DNA from 3 places in the Arthrobacter arnarulunnguaqae genome. Region 2 is predicted to be linked to each of the others. Evidence: predicted binding sites of a transcription regulator. Region 2 holds the regulator's gene; each other region holds the start of a gene.
The links. The regulator LexA, encoded in region 2, represses DNA repair genes until DNA is damaged. The targets are predictions, from matches to a motif close to TCGAACANNTGTTCGA.

Region 1: a site for LexA is predicted at 1,672-1,687, ahead of ACHAAJ_RS13195 (LexA family protein). Genes of this name have one in related genera too.
Region 3: a site for LexA is predicted at 2,067-2,082, ahead of ACHAAJ_RS07390 (HNH endonuclease signature motif containing protein). Genes of this name have one in related genera too.

Annotation. Positions count from the first base shown of each region.
Region 1 is NZ_JBIMER010000017.1:39,923-43,194, forward strand. It holds gene ACHAAJ_RS13185 (SDR family NAD(P)-dependent oxidoreductase) at 1-749, shown strand, start outside; gene ACHAAJ_RS13190 (glutamate-cysteine ligase family protein) at 867-1,361, shown strand; gene ACHAAJ_RS13195 (LexA family protein) at 1,711-2,115, shown strand; gene ACHAAJ_RS13200 (Y-family DNA polymerase) at 2,108-3,272, shown strand, end outside.
Region 2 is NZ_JBIMER010000001.1:176,594-179,865, forward strand. It holds gene ACHAAJ_RS00785 (ATP-dependent DNA helicase) at 1-1,208, shown strand, start outside; gene lexA (transcriptional repressor LexA) at 1,236-1,955, opposite strand; gene ACHAAJ_RS00795 (LysM peptidoglycan-binding domain-containing protein) at 2,255-2,653, shown strand; gene ACHAAJ_RS00800 (histidinol-phosphate transaminase) at 2,788-3,272, shown strand, end outside.
Region 3 is NZ_JBIMER010000006.1:4,338-7,609, reverse strand. It holds gene ACHAAJ_RS07395 (alpha/beta fold hydrolase) at 1-476, opposite strand, end outside; gene ACHAAJ_RS07390 (HNH endonuclease signature motif containing protein) at 497-2,053, opposite strand; gene ACHAAJ_RS07385 (hypothetical protein) at 2,315-2,527, shown strand; gene ACHAAJ_RS07380 (hypothetical protein) at 2,727-2,966, opposite strand.

The DNA of each region.
Region 1 (3,272 bases), on a different contig from region 2:
GAGTCGTACTGGTCGCGGGAGCGTCGCGCGGCATCGGCCGGGCGGTCGCTGAGGCCTTCGCCGCCGCGGGCGACGTCGTCGCCGCCCACTATTCGTCCAACCGGGCAGCCGCGGAGGCGACCACGGCAGCCCTGCCGGGCCGGGGGCATCTGAGCGTGGGCGGGGACCTGACCGATCCGGACCGGGCGCTCGGCATCGTGGAGGAGACGGTCCGCCGGGCCGGCCGGGTCGACGTGCTCGTCAATTGCGCCGCGGCCGCCATGGTTCCGCATCCGGTCGCCTCCACCGACTACGACGCATGGCGCGCGGCCTGGAAATCCACGCTGGACGTGAACCTCGTGGGGGCGGCCAACCTCGCGTACTGCGCGGCGCGGCAGATGATCGCGCAGGGCGACGGCGGCAGCATCGTCAACATCGGTTCCCGCGGGGCGTTCCGCGGCGAGCCGGAGCACCCGGCGTACGGGGCCAGCAAGGCGGCGCTGCACGCGATGGGCCAGTCGCTGGCCGTGTCCCTGGCCCCGCACAACATCTCCGTGACCTCGGTGGCACCCGGGTTCGTCGCCACCGAACGGACGGCGGACCGGTTGGCCGGCCCGGAGGGCGAAGGCATCGTGGCCCAGAACCCGATGGGACGCGTCGCGAGCCCCGCGGAGGTGGCCACGGCGGTCCACTACCTCGCCTCGGGCGGGGCGGTCTGGGCCACCGGCGCCATCCTGGACCTCAATGGCGCGTCGCACCTGAGGACGTGATGGACGACGTCGGCGGGTAGGGGGACGGGCGGCCGCGCGCGACCACGGACGTCCCCCAGTTGGCCTTCGAGGTCAAGGCGGAGCAGGTCGAGGTGGTCTCGCCGCCGGCGCTCGAGGTTGCGCGATTGGAGGAGGAGATCCGTCTGGGCCGGCGCATCGCCGCGGAGGCCGCTGTCGCGGCGGGCGCCACCGGAGCGGCGTTGGGGACGTCGCCGTTCCACGATCCGGCCCACCGGGTTCGCGAGCTACCGCTACCAGGCCTGGGGCAGGTGGCCGATGACGGGTCCCAGCGACGTGTTCGGGTCAGTTGCGGGTTACCGCGAGCGCATCGGACGGCTGATGGAGTCGGGCGTCCCGCTAGACGAGGGGATGCTGTATTTCGACGCCCGCTTCTCCGCCCGCGTCCCCACCGTCGAGGTGCGCGTCGCCGACGTCTGCCCGGACGCCTCGCACGCGGCGACGATTGCCGGCGTCGTCCGCGCCCTCGTCGAAACGGCCGCCCGCGATTGGCGCTCCGGACGCGAAGCCGTCCCCGCGCCGTCGGACGTGCTGCGCGTCTGGCAGTTCCAGGCCAGCCGGTCCGGACTGTCCGGCGACCTCGTCGACGCGTAGCTCGCGTCCTTCGAACGCCGCGGCGATCTGGCGGACGTCGTCGCCGACGCGGTGGCCCGAACACTGGGGGACGCGGACTCCTGAACGCGTACAGGACCTTGGACAGGAAGGCCTTGGTGCGCCCGTGCCGCGGGTCGTTCAGGACCTGCCGGGGATCGCCGGACTACTGGGCCCCTGGAAGGCTTCCGGGCCTCTTGTTTTGGGCCCGGCGCTAGTGGCGGAGCCCACTGCGGTCATCGTACGCCCGCGTGGCGCACGCCACTGGCACGCGACACTCGTGGACTCCGTTCCCCGGTGGTATTCTGAAAGTTCGAAACTATGTTCTAAGGGGGTGGGTGGCGTGTTCGGAGTGGACCCCGCGCCGCGCGGCGCGCCGGACCCGGAGGACGGCGCGCCGGGCGAGGCGACCGGCTTCCCCTCGCCCGCGCGCGACTACCTCCAGGGCGGGATCGACCTCAACCGCCACCTGATCCGCGACCGCACCTGCACGTTCGTCATGCGGGTCGCCGGGAACTCGATGGCCGCCGCCGGCATCTCCGACGGCGACGAGTTGATCGTGGACCGCTCGCTCGCCCCGCGCGACGGGTCCGTCGTCGTCGCGGTCCTCGACGGCGAGCTGGTGGTGCGCCGCCTGAGGCTCACCGGGCGCGGCGCGCGGCTGGACACGGACGACGGCGGCCCGGGCACCGAACTCGCGGAGCTGGCGGACCTGACGGTCTGGGGCGTCGCGACCCGCTGCCTGCACCATGTCTGACGGGGAGCGGTTCGAGGACCGGGCCGGGGCGCGGCCGCGGGAACAGATCGCGCTGGTGGACGTCAACAACTTCTACGTCTCGTGCGAGCGCGTCTTCGATCCGTCGCTGGAGGGACGCCCCGTCGTCGTCCTCTCCAACAACGACGGCTGCGTGGTGGCGCGCTCGGCCGAGGCCAAGGCGCTGGGCATCAAGACGGGGACCCCGTGGTTCCAGATCTCGGCGTCCGCCGCGTCGTGGGGGCTGGTGGCACGCTCGAGCAACTACGAGCTGTACGGCGACCTGTCGGCGCGGGTGATGGAGGTGATCGGGCGCTTCGGCGTCTGGCAGGAGGTCTACTCGATCGACGAGTCGTTCCTGGGGTTGGCCGGTTCGGCGGCGGACCCCGTGGAGGCGGAGTCGCGGCTGTTGGAGACGGCGCGGACCGTCCGGGCCGCCGTCGCTCGGCACGTCGGCGTTCCGGTGTGCGTCGGGATCGCGCCGACGAAGACGCTCGCCAAGTTCGCGAACCACATCGCGAAGAAGAACCCGAACATGGGCGGCGCCTGCTCGCTGGCCTCGCTGCCGGCGCGGGAGGTGGAGCGCATCCAGTCGCGCGTGCCGGTGACGGAGCTCTGGGGCGTGGGTGCGCGGACCGGCGCGCGGCTCAACGCGATCGGGGTGGACACCATCGGCGACCTGAGGGCCGCGGATCCGCTGGCCATCCGGAAGCGCTTTTCCGTGGTGCTGCAGCGTACCGTCCTGGAGCTCAATGGGACGCCCTGCATCCCCCACGCGGACGAGCGCGCCGACAAGCAGCAGATCATCTTCTCCCGCTCCTTCTCCACGCCGGTCACCAGCGCCGAGGAGATGGATCAGGTCATGGCCGTCTACGCCCAGCGCGGGGCGGCCCGGCTGGCCGCCCAGGGACAGCGGGCCTCGGTGCTGACGGTGACCGCGGGGACCAGCCGCTTCGCCGCGGGAACCGCGTCCTTCCCGTCCGTCAGCGTTCCGCTGCCGGAACCCACGAACGATCCCATCGCCCTCACCCGCGCCGCGGTGGCCGCCATGCGCGGCCGGCTCGAGCCCGGCGCGTCCTACCTGCGCGCCGGCGTGATGTTCTCCGGGCTCTCGCGCGACGTCGCCGGCGGGGGGCAGGAGCTGCTGGACATCTTCGGCG
Region 2 (3,272 bases):
TGTCCGTCGCCCTGGTGGGCGCGGCCGTGTCCGCCGCGCGCAAACACTGCGCGGTTAGCGTCGAGGCCCTCAACCAGGCGGGCAAGGCGCTACAACGCGCACTCGAGGGGCACCCCACCGGTTTGATGCCCTCTGGGTTGAACGAGGAGCAGGCCGCCGCGGTGCGTCAAATCCGCGAGGCCGCGCGGGTGGCGCTCTCGGACTCCAAACCCGCGGGGAACGAGTCCGTCGACGGCGGCAGGCAGATGGCGCGTTCGCAACTCCAGTACCTCGCCGAGCAGTGCGACCGCTTCGAATCGGCCCAGGATTCCCGCGAGGTCCTGTGGGCATCGCGTTCCGGGACGTTCACTCCCGGACAGGGGTTCACCCAACCGGACGAATCCACTCCGGCGACCCTGAACGTCGCCCCGCTATCCGTCGCGGGCCGTCTGCGGGAGGGATTGTTCGACGGAAGGACGGTCATCCTGACGTCGGCGACACTCGCGATTGGCGCGGCCTTCGAACCGGTTGCCGGTTCGCTCGGCCTGCTGGGCGAAGGTGCCCCCAGCTGGACCGGAGTCGACGTCGGAAGCCCTTTCGACTATCCCCGCCAAGGCATGTTGTACGTCGCCAAGCACCTGCCGAAGCCGTCACGGAGCGTGTCGTCGGAGACGCTTGCCGAACTCGGGGATCTCATTCGCGCCGCGGGCGGGGGGACGCTCGCGTTGTTCTCGTCCCGTCGGGCAGCGGAGGAGGCCGCGGAGGCTTTGCGTCCGTTGGTTGACCAAGAGATCCTCTGCCAGGGCGAATCGGGTATGGCCGCCCTCGTCAAGCGGTTCGGCGAGGAAAGGGACACCTGCCTCTTCGGAACCATGACCCTGTGGCAGGGGGTTGACGTGCCCGGCCCGGCATGCCGCCTCGTGGTGATCGACCGCATTCCGTTCCCGCGCCCCGACGACCCGCTAGCCACCGCCCGGAGCAGGGACGTGGCCCGTCACGGCGGAAACGGCTTCATGGCAGTCTCGGCAAGCCACGCCGCCGTTCGTCTCGCCCAAGGGGCGGGACGACTGATCCGCTCCACCTCCGACCGGGGAGTGGTGGCGGTCCTCGATTCGCGGCTGGCCACAGAGCGGTATGGCGGCTTTCTCCGCGCCTCGTTGCCTCCGATGTGGGCAACGACGGACAAGAAGACTGTGCTGGGCGCGTTGGAGCGGCTTGCCGGTTCCTAGGTGCGTGCGGGCGGCGCCGGGCAACCGCTAGAGCGAACGCATCACCGAGACGACCTTTCCCATGATGGTCGCGTGGTCGCCCAGGATCGGCTCGTACTGGCGGTTTTGCGGCAGGAGCCACGTGTGCCCGTCGCGCTGCCGGAACGTCTTGACCGTGGCCTCGTCGTCCAGCAGGGCGGCGACGATGTCGCCGTTCTCGGCGTTCTGCTGGCGGCGCACCACCACCCAGTCACCGTCGCAGATGGCCGCTTCGACCATCGAGTCCCCGCTGACCTTGAGCATGAACAGCTCACCATGGCCCACGAGTTGGCGCGGAAGCGGCATGACGTCCTCCACCGTCTGGTCCGCAAGGATCGGTCCGCCGGCCGCGATCCGACCCACCAGGGGCACCATTGCGGTGTCCGACGACGTGCTCAGTTCCGCCACCGGCATTCCGTTGATGGCCATCAGGTTCGACTCGGCGGATTCCGCGGACACTTCGCCGTCGCTCAACGTCAGGGGCATCAGAATCTCCATGGCACGGGGACGCCGGGGGTCCCTGCGTATGTAGCCCAGCTTCTCGAGCTGTGCGAGTTGGTGGGTCACGCTCGAGAGACTGGCAAGGCCCACTGTGTCGCCGATCTCCCGCATCGACGGCGGGTATCCGTGATCGGCCACCGCGCGCTGGATGGTTTCGAGGATCTTCTTCTGCCTGATGGTCAGGCTCTTCGGTGTCCGCCGCGGCGCCCGATTCTCCATTGTGCTCATGCCCTGCCCCGTGCCTCTCGTCCCTGCGTTGCCGGATGCCCGCCCAACCTGTCGGTGCCCGGTGGTGAACTCAATCCCACTGGCTTCCTTTCCGCCAACGCTAGTGGAACGGAACCCGCTTTCAAAGGTTTGTTCGATCGTGTCTCGACAATCGTCGTCCAGGGATGCTAAAAATGGAACAGAACAAATTCGAAGATAAGTTCGAACAGGAGTTTCGAAGAGACGAAAGCCTGCCCCGAACCCGAACGGATTGGAACCTCCCGCGAAATCAGCGGGCGAAGCAACATGAAAGGCAAGTCATGGCTCAGATAGTGCTTCCCGCAGCTTTTGTTCCCCCGGCCCGCCCCGAGGCGAACGCGCCAGTCCACGCGGTCCGGTCCACGCAGGCATCGGTGCGGCTCACACGTCGCGGGCGTTTCCTGCTCATCGGACTCCCCGTGCTCCTGGGAGCCACGGCCTTGCTGGTGCTCCTTGGTGTATTCACGGCTCCCGTGATGGCCGCGGGTACCGGCGAAGCGACCCCCGTGCTAGCCGACACGGTGACGGTCTCCGAGGGGGAGACCCTCTGGGGGCTCGCGGCCGAATTCGCACCCAATCGCGATCCACGCGAGGTCATCTCCGAAATCGCCGAACTGAACAACCTGGCGGGTTCCAAGCTCGTTCCGGGTCAGGAACTGTTCGTCCCGACCGGCGGCTAGACGCCAACACCGCGCGGTCCCGACCGCACCTCCCGATCTGCGCCACTGGTCCGGCCCGCCCGGCAGTGCCCGTTTGTGACCGGCGCGGGGTCGCGGATTGGAGCCCTCCGTGAAGACGGCACTAGAATCGTCCGGTGAGTGATCAGCTTCGACGCCTGGCCAAACTACCGCTGCGGGACAATCTGAGGGGCCTCGAGCCCTACGGTGCGCCCCAGCTGGACGTGCCGATCCTGCTCAACGTGAACGAGAACACGCATCCCGTCCCCCCCGAGGTCAGTGCGGCGATCGCCGCGGACGTGGCAGCGTGCGCGTCGGGCCTGAACCGCTATCCCGACCGGGAGTTCACGGAACTCCGCGAACGGTTGGCGGCCTATCTCGGGCACGACCTCGACCCGTCCAACATTTGGGCCGGCAACGGCTCGAACGAAGTGCTGCAGCACATTCTCCAGGCTTTCGGTGGCCCGGGACGGACCGCGATGGGGTTCCCCCCCACGTACTCCATGTATCCGCTTCTGGCCAGCGGCACGGACACCGCTTACGCGGCAGGAGTCCGCGCCGACGACTTCGGCCTTTCGGCCGAGTCGGCGGCGGAGCAGGTCGCGGCCTCCGGGGCGAACAT
Region 3 (3,272 bases), on a different contig from region 2:
CGGTCCTGCGCAACCCCGCGCGGCTCCGGAATGGCGCGGGTGCGGAAGGCCTCTTTGATCTCGCCGGTCAGCCCGACCAGGTCCTCGTCCCCGAACACGTCCCAGTCCGGCAAGGGGACTTCGTCGCCGTCGGCCGGGAGCTCGTAGTTGATGAGCCCGCCGTCGCCGAGAGGGACGCAGTCCACGTACACGGCGCGCGCCACGCGGTCAGGCCTCGCGTCCACGGCGCCGTGGATGATGGCCCCGCCGCCCGAGTGCCCCACCAACACCACAGGGCCGCCGTCCAGGCCATCGACCACGGCCGTCACGGCGTCGATGTGGTCGCGCAGACCAATGCCGGCGCGTGGCGCGTGCACCGAATCCTTGCCGGGCAGGGTGAGTGGGTGGACGCGGTGCCCGGCGGCCGTCAGCGGCGGTGTCACTTCGTCCCACGAGGACGCGTCCAGCCAGAATCCGGGTACCAGGATGATGTCCATGTGCAGACGATACCTCCGTGCTAGTCGAAGAGCGCAAGGTGCAGCTCCGGATGGAAGTAGGTGTTGCGAAGCGGCCGTCGATCGGGGTCCACACGTGCTGGCGGGATCCAGAATGGGACGCCTTTGATCATCCGTATCTCCCACTCCCCGTCATGCAGCAGGTGGTGGTGGAAAGGACAGACGAGGGCGCCGTTCGAGCAGTCGGTCTGGCCGCCGCGCGACCACCATTCGACGTGGTGCGCCTCGCAGGCGTCGCCGGGCACCGGGCATCCGGCCGAGGTGCATCCTCGATCCCTCGCGTACAGGATTTTTCGCTGTTCCTCGGTGAATAGCCGTTCGGACCTACCCGCGTCAAGCACTTGTCCGGCGCTGCCGAGGACGACGGGGATGATCTCCGCGTCGCAGGCCATCCGGCGGATGTGCCGGGGGTTGATGGTGCCGCTGTGGACGGCTTCGGAAATCTGCTTCCCGCGCTCGGCGACCTGTCCGAGGAGAGTCTGGTAGTCGATGATGACCATGACCTGCGGGCGGTTGCCGCCGTTGCGCGGAAGCTTGTTCGTGGCGAGCGCGACGCCGAGCGCGCCGAGTAGCCCGTCCAAAAGACGCTGGGGGCGGGTGCGCGGATCCTCCGGCGCCTGCACGGCTTCACCGTCGGCTGTCTCGGCGTAGGTGTCCGCGTCGGCCATGCTGCCAGTCACGGCGCCAGTCTCGGCGTCGGGCGTCTCTGGCTCTGACGCGGTGGCGGCCCCCGCGTCAGTCTCATCCTCCGGTCCACTGATCGGAGACCCCGTTGCGTCGGGTGCCGCCTTGCGAGGGCCGGTGCGAGGATTGGCCGCCGGTGCGCAGGCGGCCAGCAGCTGTTCGGCCTGCGCGTCGTCCATGATCAGCTTGATGATGCGCATCCCGAACTTGCGTCCGCAATCGAAGACGCCCTGCATGAGTTTTTTGGTTTCCTCGGAAGGTTCCTTGCCGTCCTGGTCCAGACGGAGTTCCCACACGTCCGCGACCTTGTGCATGGTCTCCGGCCCGGCCTGAAGCGCCGTTTCCACGAGGCTCGTCTCCATCGCATCGAGTTCGCGCTGGCCGCCTTCCGGGAGCTGCTTGGCAACGGGGGTGACGCGCGCGAGCTTTCCGGCAATCTGACCGGCGAGCGTGGCCGACAAGTCCCCCGATTCGACGGCCCGCGCGGCGACGGGATACCTCGGGGGCAGCGTTTCACCGGTCAGGGACTTGCTCGGAAGGACGGCGTCGGCGACCTGAAGGCGCTTGCGTGCTTCGGCTTGGCTGATGAGGAGGGTCTTGGCGAGATAGTCGGCCGTCGACTTGTACTCGGCGTGGCCGCCCGCCGCCTTCGCCGCGCCGAGCAGGGTGATGTTTTCACGATCCGCGGCCTGTGCCGCGACAATCTGGGCACGCTGGACCTCGTGGTGCAACCGCTCGATCTCGGGAAGCAGCGCAGCAATTTCATCGCGGCTCAAGGGGTGGGACGAGAAGGCCTCGGTCGCTCCGCGCACCAAAGTCCCCAGCGACCGGAAGTCCGGTCCTTGGGTCGTCACCTCCGCCACCGAGGAAGTCATACATCCATCTTGTTCGAATATGTCTTCGATTTGAATCGCTTCCGGTCCAATGGGGACAACCGATACTTCTCCGCTCCTTGTGGAGGTCGAGTGGCCCATCGCCGCTCGCCACAACCACCGAGGGCCCCCGGTTCGCCGCCGGTGGGGTCGCGGCCGCGGCGGATCCTTCGATCCCTTGCGCATCCCCGACCGGACGAGGATCGTAACCCGGAGCACCAGCCGTCCGCGCAGAGCGGCAGCACACCCAGAACGGAGATCCAGATGAGCATTCCACCATCCGAGCCGGCCCCGTCCACGCCCGATCCCGGCCGACCGTTCCCGGATCCGTCGCCCTTTCCCCAACCGATGCCCGGGCCGGAGCCCTCGCCCGAGCCGGGACCCTCGCCGGACCCCGCGCCGGACCCGGGCCCGTCCCCCGTGCCCGAGCCGGAGATCCCGCGCCCGGACCCCACGAGCCCGCCGCGCGACGCCTGATCCGAACGCCAACACCACGACAAAACGACGCCGGTGCGGTCGCCCACCACGAGGCAACGTACGACGCCGACGCCTTGCCAACGGCACGACGGTGACGGCGGCGCCTCCTCGCCACTCTGGACCTACGACTCGAGTTGGCGATGGCGCGGACGCCCGAAGCGGGGCGGCAACGGTATTGACTTAACGGGCGTCCATCAATTCAGCGCTTCCACGTCTCCTTCACGGCTTGGGCCACCTTCCGGTAGACCACTCTGGCCTCGGGCCCGGACGCGACCTTGTACAGTTCCTGGGCCGTGCCGAACACCTGCTTGGCCTTGCGCTGAATCTCCGGATCGCGGGCCAATCCCGCCGCGCGGTCCCTAGCGGCCAAGGCCCTGTTCCTCGCGTGCGCCAAGCGCCCGGCGTCCGCGGCGCCTCCGCCAAACTGATTGTTGCCCATGTCGCTCACGGCCATCCCTCTCGGTTGTAATAACACCATCGTAGGCATGACAGCCCCTGTCGGCTTGTCTTCATGTGGCTTGGGAGAACTCGCGGCGGATTCGCCGGCTTGGACATCATCATCAACGGCGCAGACGGCTTGATTAGTGGCACCCTGCGCGGGAACGACGGCTGGTTCAAGGACGCATAAGGTCGCGATTCAGGAGGCGTTGACAGTGGCGAAGCCGGCGTGGGCCAGGCGGGCCGTAATTTGGACGGGCAAGGTCTGGGAGGTTGGCAGTGGGCCGTATTCGCCACGGTCCAGACC